2 regions of the Paenibacillus sp. GD4 genome follow, and region 2 is predicted to be linked to the other one. Evidence: riboswitches for the same ligand, from Rfam matches in the RefSeq annotation. Region 2 holds a riboswitch; the other holds the start of a gene.
The links. Region 2 has a riboswitch for cyclic di-GMP ahead of RAC89_RS11480 (DUF192 domain-containing protein). Riboswitches for the same ligand answer to the same signal wherever they lie in the genome.

Region 1 (7,506 bases), 2.2 Mb from region 2:
TGTGAATTATGATCATTTTTCGCACGCTTTTTTTGTTTATTGTACCCCTCACCTAATATTGATTAATAAAATTATTAATAATATCAAATTTAAACACAATGTGATGATCAGCGGAATGACCGTAAACAAATATGATCGCATAAAAAATTAGCGTGCGAACGCTGATGCCGATTCACACGCTAATCATTCTTTTCATTGTTTACTGCAATGCTTCCAACTGCCGCTTCACATCTTGCACAAGGCGCTCGGCATCCCCAGGTCGTCCGACGACATCCGTCACATCCATATCGACAATCAACACCTGAGAGGCATTATAATAATTCATGACCCAGTCGTCATAACCGGACCATAGGGTGCGGTAATATTCTATCAGGGCAGGATCCTGTTCAAAATCACGGCCACGCAGCCCGATTCTATGTAAAACGGTCTCAAACGACCCTTTTAAATATACCATGAGATCCGGTGACTTCTTCGGCAGCTCCTCCAGTTCCTGCATCATGTTTCCGGCCAGGTTCTCATAGATGGAGAACTCCAAATCGCTGATGCGTCCGAGCTCGCGATTCACCTTCGCGAAATACCAATCCTCATAAATGCTTCGGTCCAGGACATTCTTCCTTTGCGTCAACGCTTGCTTGATCGCCTTAAACCGTGTATCCAGGAAATATAATTGCAGAAGAAACGGATACCGCTTCCGTTCAATCTCCTCCGGTGTGGAGGTATAAAATAACGGTAATATCGGATTTTCATCCACACTCTCGAAAAAAACGTCAGAGCCGAGTGACTTCCCGAGCAATGTTGCCACTGAAGTCTTCCCCAGGCCGATCATGCCTCCGACAACTATCACTGCCATGCTTCCCCTTTCTCCTTTACCGCGGGTAGAGTCTCTTGTACGAAGAGAACTGCTCTAGTATAACAAGTTTCCTGTCGAAAAGCACTAGCTAAATTACATTGGAAAATAGCAGAAATAGCAGGAATTTGTCGAAGTATGTTGAATTTATTAACCTTATTACGATTGTGCCTATCATCGATAGAATATACAGAAATTAGGTGTGGCTATGCCAATTACCATTATTACTGACGGCAGCGCAGATTTGCCGGTCGACATCGTGCAGCAGTGGGGAGTCCGGATCGTCCCGCTGCATGTCAGCTTTGAAGGCAAGAGCTTTGACCTGGAACGCGGTAATGCCGCCTTTTATCAGGAGATGAAAACCCATTCCATGCTGCCCCAAACCGCAAGTCCTTCCCCGTATGATTTTCTTCAAATCATGGAAGAGCATAAGGACGAGGATATGCTGGTCATTACGATCTCATCAAATCTAAGCAGCACCTATCAGCATGCGCTGCTGGCAGCGGATATGCTGCAAGCGTCCGGCTATAGGGGCAGCTGCAGGGTACTGGATTCGAAGACGGCATCCTTAGGTTTAGGCTTGCTGGTGTATAGAGCAGCAAGAGAGAGAGAGGCGGCTACCAGCCTTGATGAACTGGCTGATCGATTGAGTAAGGTCATTGAGCGGGCTAAAACCTATTTCAGCCTGGACACCTTAGAGAACGTGATCAAGGGAGGGCGCTTGGATCGTGCGAAAGGCGCCATTGCTTCCGTATTGAACATAAAGCTCGTTATGCAAGCGAGCGAAGCGGGGGCGGTTGAGGTCATCGATAAGGTTCGCGGAACTCCCAAAGCAGTAGGGAGGCTGATGGAAAAGCTGGAAGAGGTAAAGGGAAATACCGGCAGCCTTATTTTGGGTATCGCCCACAGCAATTGTAATGAGAGGGCCATAGAGTTTATGAAGCGTGTTGTGAACGAATATGCATTTCAGGAGGTTGTCTTTTCCGAGATGGGTCCCGTGATCGGAACGTATGCGGGGGAAGGCGGCATCTTGATGACGTTCTCTTAAAAAGAAGAACCCATTCCTTATTCGAATGGGTTCTTTGCTTTCTCATTCACGGTAAGAAACAGCCAAACTCCGAAGATCAACAGACTGCCTGCTGCTGCCTGGAGCCAAGTAACAGGTTCGCCAAGCAGAAGAAAAGCGAGCAGTGTCGCACCGACCGGTTCTCCGAGAACGCTCATCGAGACTGAGGTGGCACTCATATATTTCAACAACCAATTGAACAAGTAATGACCGAATAGGGTGGGGACGACGGCAAGCAGTAAGAATAAGCCCCATTCTTTTGGAGGATAGGCACTAAAAGAGTAACCTGCTGCTGCATTATAGAATGCAAGGACGACGGCGGCCAGGACAAAAACAAAGAAGCTGTATACGAATGCGGAGATGTGCTCGCGCAGCGTTTTGCCCACCAGCATGTGAACGGCAACGGCAGCGGTGCCTAAGAAGGATAGGACGTCGCCGTACAGAGCGCTGCCCTCCAGCCCCCAATCCCCCCAGCCGATCAGCAATGCTCCGATCATGGCGATGGTCATCCCCAGGATAGCCGAAGCCTTCGTGCGGTGGCCGAACAGCAGGAATGAGCCCAGCATGACGAGCAGCGGCTCCAATGACATGATAGCGGTCGAGCTTGCTACTGTTGTATAACGCAGGGAGCCCATCCATAGTAAGAAATGAAGTCCCAGAGTAAGCCCGGACCAGAACAAAAGATGCCAGTCCTTCAGGCTGAGTCTCTTAACATCCGGCCAATGCTTCGGTAACAGAGGCAGAAGCAGGAGTGCTGTTAGGAACAGACGGTACATCGCAATGATTGATACAGGGGCCTCCGACCAGCGGATAAAGATGGAGGAGAAGGAGATGGCGATGATACCAATCAGGATAAGTAACCACAGCTGGGAACGAACAAGTTGCAATCGATTCATGTAATGTCAGGTCTCCAGAGAAAAGTAAAGTTGCAGAGCCTTACTAAAATATCAACCTTCGGTAAAAAAATCAAGAGAATTTGGTTGAAGCGGTTAAGCAAGGAGTATAATTCGTTACCCGGAAGGCGTTTATATTTTGTCAAGGATTCGCTTGTCTGTTATGATAATCTTAGAGTATTGCAGCAGGAGGGGGAAGAAGCGTAAGATGAGCAAGCGGTTTGTCATCGAAGCGGTTTTGACGGCCATCTATGGGGAATTGATGCTGCCAAGTCAGCCGGTTGATTATATTATTCCTTATTCCACGATAAGGGAGCTTTATGAGCTGAAGGACAGTCCGGAGCCCATAATGCCCGACCCGGCTGATGAGGCTCATGTACGGGTGAAGATTCAAGAGCTGATTGCCTTTTTTGAGGACCCGTTTAATCGCAAAAAAATCGAGCGGGCTCTGGCCGTGCCTTGGAGGATCAGTCCTCCGATGCCGATCAACGATAGGGTCACCTTCACCGTCATGAATTCCTTCGAGGACGCTCAATTCGGTGAAGGTTTCGATCCGATTGAAACCGAAATCATCCTCTGTGCCATGAAGGAGAAGGCACCTATTCTAACCGATCAGGTTGAGTTTCTTGAGAAGGCCATCGAATCGGAAATTGCCGCCCAAATCTATGATATCGACGATTTTGTATTTGCGGTAGAAGAGGGCATTTCCTTTGAGGAGTGGAAGTCGTTATAACGACACGAAGAAAGCCAGCCGGCAGATGATATGTTCATCCGTCCTGCTGGCTTTTCTCCTCCAAGTCCGGCGCTTATTGGGATTTCTTGGATACGTAGTCGCAGACCATTTGGACGGTGACCTGCGAACGCGTGGGGGAAATGCCCTTCATCGCATGTGCATTGATTTGTGCGGTCCAATAGTTAATCCGGTCTACCGTAAAAGCTTGGCCAGCCGCACAGGCAGCTACAGCTTGATCGATGGCTTCCTCGCGCTTCGCTTCCAGCTTAAGAAATTGCTCAAGATGGGAATTTTGCTTCTTCACATGGGAAGTTATTGCTTCATGTACACTCACGGGTAATCTACTCCTCATTCATAACATAACTCGCTGCGCCTATAATACTATAACTGTTTTTACTATACAATAGATCAAAGCAGGGAGGCTCCTATGCCGGGACACGAAGAGCTATTTGATATATTTGATCACAACGGGATGCGGATCGGAACGGCCGGCCGGACCGAGGTGCACCAAAAGGGATTATGGCACCAAACCTTTCAATGCTGGATTTGGACCGTCAGGGATGAGGGGCCGGTATTATTGTTTCAGCTAAGGCATCCGCAAAAGGATACGTTTCCAGGCAGGCTGGACATTTCGTGTGCCGGGCATTTGTCGGCAGGAGAGCGCGTGGAAGACGGCACCCGTGAATTGGAGGAGGAGCTGGGACTTATTGTCGATTATGCGGACTTGACGTTCTGCGGGATGTATTCTAGCAATAAGGTGCTTGCGGACGGAAGACGCGACTGCGAATTTTGTAATGTATTCCTGTACCGCTGTGACCAGCCTCTTTCAGACTACCGGTTGCAAGCCGAAGAGGTCACAGGGCTGTTCGAGATTCCTTTGAGCCGACTGGAGCTGCTTTTCTCAGGAGCAGCGACTTCCATACGCGCATCGGGCGTGGAGCTGAAGCAGGGCCGCCTGATTCCCGTAGAACGAAGCATTTCAGCGGGGGATTTGGTCCCACATGACCGTAGCTACTATGAGCTTATTCTCAGGCATTTACAGCACGGAGTCCGCGGGCAGTGAGCTATTTCAAGGGATTCCTTACACTCTCGGGAGGACGATTAGGTCCAATAGCGTAGGGAAAATCATGTCGATTTTGGCAGCAGGTCATGGTATAATTAACTTGGATTAACTACATATGGCATTCTCGATAAATGGCAAAACTGGCGAAAGCCAGCGACGCAAAGCTAAAGGGACTACAGTGAACAACCATGTCAGCCAGCTGCCGAAGGAATGGGGTCAGTATGAGTGTACCTCCCTTTAGGCATGCATAGGAAAGGGGGGTATTTGTGTTGCCAGCCTTCGTAACCAAGCGACGTAAGGTCAAACGGATTATGATCGTCGATGACTCGATGTTCATGCGAATGATCATAAAAAACATGATTTCGCAGGATTCTGAGTATGAGGTAGTCGCCGAGGCTTCCAACGGAAGCGAGGCCGTTCAAAGGTATGAAGAGTTTTGCCCGGATTTGGTCACGATGGATATCACTATGCCGGAAATGGACGGCGTTACTGCGCTGAAGGAGATCCTTTCCTTGGATCCCAGGGCTAAGGTCATTATGGTCTCAGCCATGGGTCAGCAGTCTTTACTGGTGCAAGCGATTGCAGCTGGAGCTGCAGACTTTATTGTGAAGCCGTTCGATAAACAAAGAATCCAGGATGCATTCGAGCATGTATTAAATAAATAGAGTAGAATGGAATGGAGTGGAGGAGCTATGGCGTCAAGTGCAGAAGCAGTACAGAAGGATGTCTATCAGGAGGAAGCTGTTAGCTCCTTGATCATGGAAGAGGTAACCCAATGCCTGAAGCAGTCCACGAAGGAGGAACTCCTTGAGCTGATGGATGCCTTGCAGGTGATTCGCGATTATTTGCAGGAATGCCATTAGGCGTATGAGTTGACTTCGGATAGGATATGCTATCCCTCGATAAGGAGGGACAAAGATATGGGCTCTATGGATGAGACGAAGGGAAACCGAGAGCGGGAAGACGTGCAGCCGCATGAACGCCTTGGGCTTCGAAGAGATGATAAACACGGGGTGGAAGCGGATATCGATGAGCATGGCGCCATCCAAGAGGATGATCGCCAAGGACTATGGACTTGATTCGGCAATAACTCAAGAGGCAGCGTTCGCATGACGATCGCTGCCTCTTTTTTTGTCTACATAAGTCTTTGATTGGTCGTAGGAGCCGCTTGGTATTGGGATGCTTGTACCAGTACGTCCATTTGCTGAATGCTCTGCTGCAAGCGCTGTTGAATTTCCATGATGCGTCGCTGCTGGGCCTCCATTTGTGTCTGAACTTGAGACTGCGCCTGCTGCAAATCCTGTTGCACTTGGATGAACTGCTGCTGTACATCGCGAACCTGCTGGGTGAAGTTGCTGAGTCCGTTCATGGCGATTGCCTGCTGGGCTTGACGGGCTTGTTCCATTTGTCTCTGCTGCTGCTGCTCAAGAAATTGCTGATAGGAAGAGTTTTGATTTTGCGGAAACATGGTGAGTACCTCCTGGTTGGTAGAATCCATTGTAACTATATTTTACTGTGTACAGGGAGTAACCGATTTATTCAATTCATTTAGAAACACGGATGATTCGGGGCCATCCATGAATAATAAAATAGCAAAAGCTTCACACTAGTTTTGATTTACAGAAAATTACACTTACGATGGAGGAAGTATATTGAAAAAGGCAGCATTGTTTTTCTTAGCGGCAGCGTTAGTATGGAGCTTAAGTGCCTGTGGAGGAAATAACCAGAAGGGTCAGTCTCAAGGTCAAGGTCAAGGCGGCCAAAGTCAAGCCAAACAGACGGGCAGTGACCAAGGAGGCGGAGATCAGGAGCAGAACGATGGCGGCGGAGGCCAAGGCGACCAGCAAAGCTCCGGCGGCGGGGGCGGCAGTGACAAAGAAGGCTCCGGGAAAGATAAGGAGCAATCCGGAATGGGGCAAGGCGGCTCCGGTGGAGGTAAGAGCGGCGGCGGTGGCGGGGCGAAATAAGGAGGAAAGACCGGGCAATCCGGTCTTTTCTTTTTTGCCAAAAGGAAATGAATTTGTAAACAAAGGAATAGAGATTGTATGATAGGAATAACCCGTCACATCAGGAGGTACCTATGGCCGAGCTTAGCAAAAGATCCTTCATTCGGACGTACTTTTACTCGTTATCCGTATTCATGCTGCTCATTATCGTGTATCTTTGGTTTACCTCAGGCCATACGATCCCGGAAGCCTATAAGGGGACGGCGGCAGATCCGGCAACCTTCCTCTCCCCGCAGCAATGGGAGCAAAGCGTTGTTTATTCCGCCCTGCGTAACGGCTTATTTTTTCTCAGCTACCCTTGGGAATGGGGCCTTTACCTCATCCTTCTGACGACCGGCTGGGCTCGGAAGTGGCAGGATCGACTCTCTCAATCCGTCCCGATTGCTTTTCTCCGACTGCCTGTTTTCGTACTTCTGCTTCAAGGCGCCGTCTTTTTGTGGTTTCTTCCGCTTCGGATCACCAGCTTTTCCTTGGCCCGATATTACGGGATTTCAACACAGTCGATCCCCAGCTGGGTCAAAGACAAACTGATTTCCTTCGGGGTCAATTACGTGCTGATGGTGCTTGTTGCCGCCGTTGCCTTTTGGATTATAGGCAAGGGAGGACGCTGGTGGCTTCGTCTGTGGCTGCTTTCCGTTCCCTTCAGCTTGTTTATGATGTATATTCAGCCCGTCATCATTGATCCTCTGTACAACCCGTTCTCAAGACTATCGGACCCGGTGCTCGAACAGAAAATATTAAGCCTGGCCGCTAAGGCCGAAATTCCCGCCGATCAGGTCTATGAGGTCATGATGTCGGAAAAGACGAATGCCATGAATGCCTATGTGAACGGGATTGGGGGAAGTCTGCGGATCGTCCTGTGGGATACGACGCTGAAGCGTATGGAGGAGCCGGAAAT
Region 2 (7,506 bases):
TGAAAGCCGAATGCAAATCCATCGCGAGTCCCACATCGCCGAACTGGAAGTCGCCGTCGAGCACGCTGACCTGCAGATGATTGTTCTTGGACAAGGCCACCGCCAGGTTCACGGCCAGCACCGTTCGGCCGATACCGCCCTTCGCGCTGCATATGGCGATCATCTCTCCCCGTTTGCCTCCGCTGCGACTCTCCTGTCCCGTGTGTTCACTCGTCATTGTCATGGCCTCCTTTATGATCTCCGTTCGCTTCCGCTATTTGGCCGGCGCGGGTGCCGAAGCCGCGGCTCCGGGAGTTGGCGGTGCCGCCGCATTGACCTTCGTGTGAATCGCCAGCGAAATGTTGCCCCGTTCATCGGCATTCACCAGCGTGACCGCCTCCTGCGGCTTCAGCTCCAGGGTAACGGAGCTATATTCCGCATAAGGCGTATCCTTATCCGCCTCCATCATCCGCCTTCCGATCGCCAGCACCCGTACCTTCTCCAGCAGCAGCACGGTTGTTACGACATTGGTGTTCTTGTCTGTCGTAGACAAGATCACATCCACGAGGTCCTCCGGCTCGATCAGGTTGGACACCGTCTGCACGAAGTTCACGCCGACCGACACCGCCCGGTAGCCCTCCTGCACCTTGCGCGCTACCCGAAGCGCCTCCGCCTTCGTATCGCGGAGGTGCCCGCTCAGAAGCACCTCACCTTGATGCAAGTCGGCCGCCGCAATCTTGCCCTCCGCCTCCGCCAGGGTCATCACCGTTTGCGGGTGAACGCCCATCTTCGGCACCTGCACGACCTGCAGCATTGACGAGTTCAGCTGGGCATTTTCCTTCACGGGCTGTTTGACCGAAACCACCTCGATCAGCGTTACATTCGCTTCCGATACCATATCGAACCGCTTCATATATTTGGCGAATAAAAAGGTCGTCGCCAGCCCCATGATCAAGGCTACAATCAAGATCAGTTTCGCTCTCATCCTCTTCGATTCACCTACTCTGTCAGTCTGATGGCGTAAGCTCCGCGCGATACCGCGCCAGGATCCACGATTCCCGTATCCGCCCTTTGGATGAACATTCCGGATATGGACGTATCGTTCGCACTCATCGGCTCCATGATGTAAAAATAAGAGAAGCCTGTAATCATCACATTCTTCAACTGATTGCCCTGGGATTCGATCTCCCTGTAAACGGGAATCAGCAGGATGCGCGGGCAGTCCCGGTGATGCGTCTCGCCCGGAGGATACGGGCATTCGTCCAGCCGAAGCCGCACACCTTCTCTCGTTTTTCCGGCAATGTTACCTGTCTGCGTGTCGATCACCGTACCGATTTTCAGTTCGCTGCTATAGCCTCGTCTCAGGTTGTCCTCATAGGTAGAGGCTCCCGTTCCACCCAACGCCAGCACACCGAAATTACCGGCCTCGACCTGTGTCTGGTCTACTTTCAGCTTATAGACTCTTCCATACTCCAGCGGGATGTTCTCGTTGATGCCCAGCGGTGCCGCTCCGACGGCGCTTCCCATCACGCCGATTTCGGCCGTCGCCTTGGCTTGTACCGGCGCCAGCTCCCAGCCGAACATGCGGGCGAAGCCCAGCGGCACCTCTTTGCGGAGCGATACGCTGACCTTCTGTCCCATCGAGACGCTCGTGCTTTGCACATGGGTATGCTCCTCGTGCATTTGCAGCACCGTTTGGATAACGCCGCTTACCTGCTCCTGGGTGCGGGTCAGCTCCTGAGCGCCGGACAGCACGGCGGCATTGGCGGTTTTCTGCAGATGGCTCTTCGTCACGAACAGGATCCCGCCATCGACAACCAGCGCCGCCGTTGCCAGCAGACCCGCCAGCAGCAGGGCGGCCAGCACCAGCGAGCTGCCCTCCTGCTGACGCACGAGCGCTATTCCTCTCGTTCTCATCAAGCTTCCTCCTTTTGTGGTGGACATGGACTTACTCTACTCGAATGGTGGAATGGGCTGACACGACGGGGGACGGCAGAAATTTTGATATGACCGGTGTCATGAAGGGCAGCGGATACCGCAGTGTCACCGTCACGAATTGCCCGGACTTCCGATTCGCTTGCGTCGGGGAAATCTGTACCTGCAGGTTCGCGCCGCCGCCAAGCCGGACATAATTCCGTGCGAAGGCGATGATTTCAGCGTCCGTCTTGCCAAGGCCCCCTTGCCGGACCGTCTCCTGCGCAGCCAAATTCATATGCAGATAAGCGTATAGCAGTCGTCCGAAGTCGAGGGTTCCGCAGGCCAGCAGCAGCAGCACCGGCAGCAGCAGTGCAAGCTCGGTCAGCGATTGGGCCTGCTGGTTCCGCAGAAGACCGCGCAGCCAATGATGTCCCTTGGTTTTCTTTACACCAGCCATGTCACGTTCCCCCACTCGTTCGTCGACCAGAAACAGACGAACGTCCCTGCTGCAATCGCGATCCCATAAGGGTAAGTCTTCGTAAGGGCATCCATCTTCCCTTTCAGCGTGAGCCGCACCCCATAGCGGAAGCTGTAGAAGACCATGATCAGATAACGGGCCCAAGCCCAGGCCTCCTTATGAATTACGATCAGCACCAGCGCGATGAGACCGCCGCACAACATCATACTGAGAGAAGCGGTCAGGACGAATGATGTTCCCTTGCAGGCGCCGATCAGCGCAAGCAGCTTGACGTCTCCGGCCCCCATACCGCCCAGCAGATAAGGAATCAGCAGTACACCGAGTCCAACTGCGAACCCTGCCGCCGCAAAGCCGATGCCCGCCCAGCCGCCGTGGGCCGCATGCAGCACGAACGCAGCCATGAGGGCGGGAAAGATAACGTGATTGTAAATTTTCCGGCTGCGAAGATCCGTCACGACACAGACTGCAAGCACCGTGAGTAACAGCACATTGATCACCATGCTGGAAAGCCCCCCTTCCGGCGAATTACGCCTTCGATAAAAAAAGGGCCTGCGATTCGGCAGCCGAAGCGTCAGACCCTTTGTTTGCCGCTCCCCGCCGTCCCTCAACGGTTCGAAAGTATCGAACCACGGAGAGGAGCTGCAGCGCGTTTCCTTCCAGGCCGTGCTTTACGGTGCAGCAGGAGCAGGGGCCTGGTCACGGCTCTGGACATCCGTCAGAGCGTCGGTAAAGATCTCTTGAATTTCTTCCCGCAGCAGAAACAGCGTTCCTACTACGGCAACGCCGATAACCCCCAGTACCAAGCCGTACTCTGTCATCCCTTGTCCTTGCTCGTCCTTCACCAACGCCTTCAATTTGTTCAACATAAGTAAACCTCTCCTTTTTCTTGGTTTTTTGCTGATGGTCCTGCCCAATCTTAGGTGAGTTCTAGCGGGCTTCAAATCGCACAGCTTGTCCAATCCTGGTCTGTGTCTGCCCCAGCCATCCGGCCGGCAGCTCTACTGCAGAGACGGCATCAGGATACAATCTTCCGACCTTACCCGGTGTCATCGCCTGATCCATGGCTATGATGCGTCCTTCAGCATTTAAGTACAGTACATCAATGGCATACTTCATTCCAAACGTATGGACCTGTCGGCAGGGCTGCAGATGAAGCCCGGTCCCCGGCTCCAGCGTCTTGGTGAACATGAGTCCAATCAGCCGTTGCATGAACGTATGCGCCATTCGGACCTGCCCTGCCAACAGCTCTCCCGTATCCCGGTTAACCAGCTTCATCATCAACCGTCGATCCTCCTCTCTGCATAACAAAATCCCCTGCCTTTGCGGTCGACCCGAAAGGAGGGGTGCAGAAAAAAAACGTGCACAAAACCCGTCGTCTTTCGGTAGCTGGCTGGCGTAGCGTGCGTTATCACGCGGTAGCCCCTGTAGCTTTGCGTCACCGGTTTTCACCGGCTTTGCCTTTATCGAGATCCTGCGAATTTTGTCGCGAGAATCTGATTCGATGTTCACATCATACCTCTGACGGTCATGAATCGACATGCATCTGGAGACGGAATGTTCACAATATTTTTTCTAGTGCTTCCCACACTCGCAATCCCTGTCCAATGGCATACCCTGGAAATGGGGAAAAGAGCCTTTCGCAATAGGAAAAGGCTACTTCAATCCCCCCCAAAGGAGGATATTGGAAGCGCTTTTATATTATTTGTTAAATCTGGATCGAATTGGCCTGCGGCGTATTTCTTGGGCTTTCAGACACAAGATCAGGCCCTAAGGAGCAAGCTCTTGAAAGAGTCCCAGCGCATCAAGGTAATGCCTCTCTACCCTAAACGACACTGCCTGTGATTTTGTTGCAGTACAATTCTTTGCCTCTAAGGGGCGAAGGACTTTCCTCAGGCAACTCAATTTGATACTATGGAAGGAATAAGTTTTTTCAGCGGCACCCCCGCGGTGCGAGTAAAGAGGCCTCTTTTGGTATATGCTAAGTGGTAATCAATTCCTGTCCCTAGAAAGGTTGATCTCTCGTGGAAACGACAAAAACGGCACCTTCCTCATCCTCTAATTTTATTAAGCACATCGTGACGGAAGATCTCAAATCAGGCAAAGTGAAGGAAATCGTCACCCGCTTCCCGCCGGAGCCGAACGGCTACCTGCACATCGGTCACGCCAAATCGATTATCCTCAACTTCGAGCTTGCAGATGAATTCGGCGGCAGAACGAACCTGCGTTTTGACGATACGAACCCGCTGAAGGAAGATACGGAATACGTAAACGCCATTAAAGAGGACGTCAAATGGCTCGGCTTTGACTGGGACGGGTTATTTTTCGCCTCCAATTATTTCGATGAAATGTACAACCGGGCCGTTCTTCTTATTAAAAAGGGCAAGGCCTACGTCGACGACCTCAGCGCCGATGAAATCCGCGAGACACGCGGTACCCTTACGGTTCCCGGTACCGAGAGCCCATATCGCGGCCGCAGCGTAGAAGAGAATCTTGACCTGTTCGAGCGCATGCGCAAGGGCGAATTCGGCAACGGCGAGAAGGTGCTCCGCGCCAAGATCGATATGAGCTCGCCAAACATCAATATGCGCGATCCGGTCATTTATCGTATCGCCCATGCCCACCATCACAATACCGGGGACAAATGGTGCATCTACCCGATGTATGCTTATGCACATCCGCTGGAGGATGCCATTGAAGGCATTACCCACTCCATCTGTACGCTGGAGTTCGAGGATCAGCGCCCGCTGTATGACTGGGTCGTACAGGAGTGCGAGATGCCGAACGTTCCGCATCAATACGAGTTCGCCAAGCTGCGCCTGACCGACACGATTATGGGCAAGCGCTACCTGCGCCAAATGGTGGAGGACGGTATCGTTGACGGCTGGGATGATCCGCGCCTGCCGACGATCTCGGGTGTACGCCGCCGCGGCTTTACGCCGGAGGCGATCCGCAATTTTATCCGTGAAACCGGGGTGTCCAAGGCGTACAGCACGGTGGATTTTGCCCAGCTCGAGTATTTTGTCCGCGAGGACTTGAAGCTGAAGGCACTGCGGACGATGGCGGTGCTGCAGCCACTGAAGGTCGTCATCACCAACTATCCGGAAGGCCAAGTTGAAATGCTGGAGGCGGAGAACAATAGCGAGAACCCGGACATGGGCCATCGCCAAATCCCGTTCTCCCGCGAGATCTATATCGAGCAGGACGATTTCATGGAGGAGCCGATCAAGGGCTACCACCGCTTATATCCCGGCAACGAAGTACGCCTCAAGCACGCGTATTTCATCAAATGCGAGGAAGTCATCAAGGATGCTGCGGGCAACGTCATTGAGCTGCGCTGCACCTACGACCCGGAGACGAAGAGCGGCACCGGCTTCACGGGACGCAAGGTGAAGGGCACGATCCATTGGGTCGAAGCTTCCCGGGCGCAGGCTGCGGAATTCCGCTTGTACGAAGCCCTCGTGCCGGATGACAGCAATCCGGACAGCGAGTCGTTCGCCGACCGGATCAATCCGAATTCGCTTCAGGTGCTTCAAGGCTATGTAGAGGAAAACATGGCGGGCGTAAAAGGGCAAGAGAAATTCCAGTTTTTCCGTCATGGATACTTTAACGTGGACCCGAAGCATACGACAGCCGAGAGGCCGGTATTCAACCGGATCGTATCGCTGAAGAGCTCATTTGATGTAAAAAAATAAATATGGAACCGGCAAGGGCCTCCCTCCTCTCACGTCTCACGACGTACGGCAGGGAGGCCTTCGCTTGTTCACCATGTATGTATGATTCTGGAACAGAGTGCGGATGATATAGAGTGCAAGGTAACAGCAGATGGAAGAGGACCGGTGAAGACCGGCCCAAAACTTGGAGGAGGTACCTTACCGATGAGCGAACAGCAAGAGAACCGCAAGGAGCAAGAGTACCCATACAACGATGAGATGACCATTGTGCAGAACTTCTTCCAGAAGCATGCGGATGCTGCGCAATTTATCCGCTCCAGCTTCCCTGACCAGATCGACTTCCTGGATGATGCGGATCCCGAAGCTCTGTTCGAGACAGACAACTCCGCCGAAGATACGGAGGCATGGGATCATAACGAGACAGCCATGCAGACGGAAGTAGGCCCTGAGGATGCAGACCTTCTTGCGGCGGATCCCATCGATACGGACCATCCATAGAAGCGGCGAGCTTTCGCCGCTTTTTTTCTTATGGTCTTTACCGCATAAACCCTTTTTTCTAACAAATACTAAATTTAGCAACACACATGAAGGGTGATTGTGAACGTTATGCGCGCAATATCCATGCTTCAGGATGTCTTGGACCAATTCGGAGATTGTGCCGACCTAAGCCAACAATCTCTGCCCGAGCTAGGGATCACCCTTCTCTTTTTCCACGGTCTAGTGGATGTGAAGCTCATGGAGCTTCATGTCTACAGTCCCTTACACCATATGGATACTCCTGACGGGCTTGACTCCCTATTTCAAAGAGGGATTTACCAAAGCTGTCAAGACCCAGTGAAGGTTACCGAGCTCATCCTAGAGGGGAATTGCGCCGTCTTTCACGCGGATGGGGTCCATCTTGTCAATGTCTCGGGCACCAAAGCAAGACCTGTCAGCAACTCGGACACGGAAACCGTCATCACGGGGCCGCACGATTCCTTCACGGAGGATTCCGACACCAACCTTTCCCTCGTCCGGTCCCGGCTGAAAAGTCCGAAGCTGAGGGTGGTCCAGTTCAAGGTCGGCGAGGTCACCAAAACAAAAGTTCACCTGCTCTATATCGAGGGCATCGCCAACGAACAGCTGTTAAGTGATCTAAAAAACCGTGTGCAGGACATTGAATTCGACGGCGTTCTGGACACAAATATTCTTATCCAGATGATTGACGACAACGCCTATTCGTTATTCCCGCAATTTCTTACCTCGGAACGGCCTGATGTGGCGATTTCCAAACTCCTTGCAGGAAGAATCGTCGGAATCTGCGACGGAAGCCCTTTCGCCTTCTGTGCACCGACAGGCTTCTTCGACTTCTTCCAGTCCGCAGACGATTACAGTCAGCGCTGGCTGTTGGGAAGCGCAACGAGGCTGCTGAGGCTGCTTGCTGTGGTGATATCGCTCATGTTTACTGCGTTCTACGTTGCT

Region 1: another riboswitch for cyclic di-GMP. It lies ahead of RAC89_RS01095 (response regulator); the one in region 2 lies ahead of RAC89_RS11480 (DUF192 domain-containing protein).

Annotation. Positions count from the first base shown of each region.
Region 1 covers NZ_JAVCYK010000001.1:254,741-262,246, reverse strand. Annotated here, with positions in the region: gene RAC89_RS01125 (deoxynucleoside kinase) at 200-850, opposite strand; gene RAC89_RS01120 (DegV family protein) at 1,056-1,895, shown strand; gene RAC89_RS01115 (DMT family transporter) at 1,913-2,809, opposite strand; gene RAC89_RS01110 (ADP-heptose synthase) at 3,015-3,539, shown strand; gene RAC89_RS01105 (DUF2533 family protein) at 3,613-3,873, opposite strand; gene RAC89_RS01100 (NUDIX hydrolase) at 3,967-4,602, shown strand; cyclic di-GMP riboswitch class I at 4,726-4,809, shown strand; gene RAC89_RS01095 (response regulator) at 4,914-5,267, shown strand; gene RAC89_RS01090 (hypothetical protein) at 5,295-5,465, shown strand; gene RAC89_RS01085 (hypothetical protein) at 5,523-5,681, shown strand; gene RAC89_RS01080 (hypothetical protein) at 5,738-6,070, opposite strand; gene RAC89_RS01075 (hypothetical protein) at 6,255-6,569, shown strand; gene RAC89_RS01070 (M48 family metallopeptidase) at 6,683-7,506, shown strand, end outside.
Region 2 covers NZ_JAVCYK010000001.1:2,431,133-2,438,638, forward strand. Annotated here, with positions in the region: gene RAC89_RS11450 (CpaE/TadZ family protein) at 1-217, opposite strand, end outside; gene cpaB (Flp pilus assembly protein CpaB) at 254-964, opposite strand; gene RAC89_RS11460 (pilus assembly protein TadG-related protein) at 979-1,896, opposite strand; gene RAC89_RS11465 (TadE/TadG family type IV pilus assembly protein) at 1,928-2,353, opposite strand; gene RAC89_RS11470 (A24 family peptidase) at 2,341-2,874, opposite strand; gene RAC89_RS11475 (Flp family type IVb pilin) at 3,043-3,240, opposite strand; gene RAC89_RS11480 (DUF192 domain-containing protein) at 3,302-3,652, opposite strand; cyclic di-GMP riboswitch class I at 3,753-3,843, opposite strand; gene RAC89_RS11485 (glutamine--tRNA ligase/YqeY domain fusion protein) at 4,396-6,066, shown strand; gene RAC89_RS11490 (hypothetical protein) at 6,250-6,543, shown strand; gene RAC89_RS11495 (spore germination protein) at 6,667-7,506, shown strand, end outside.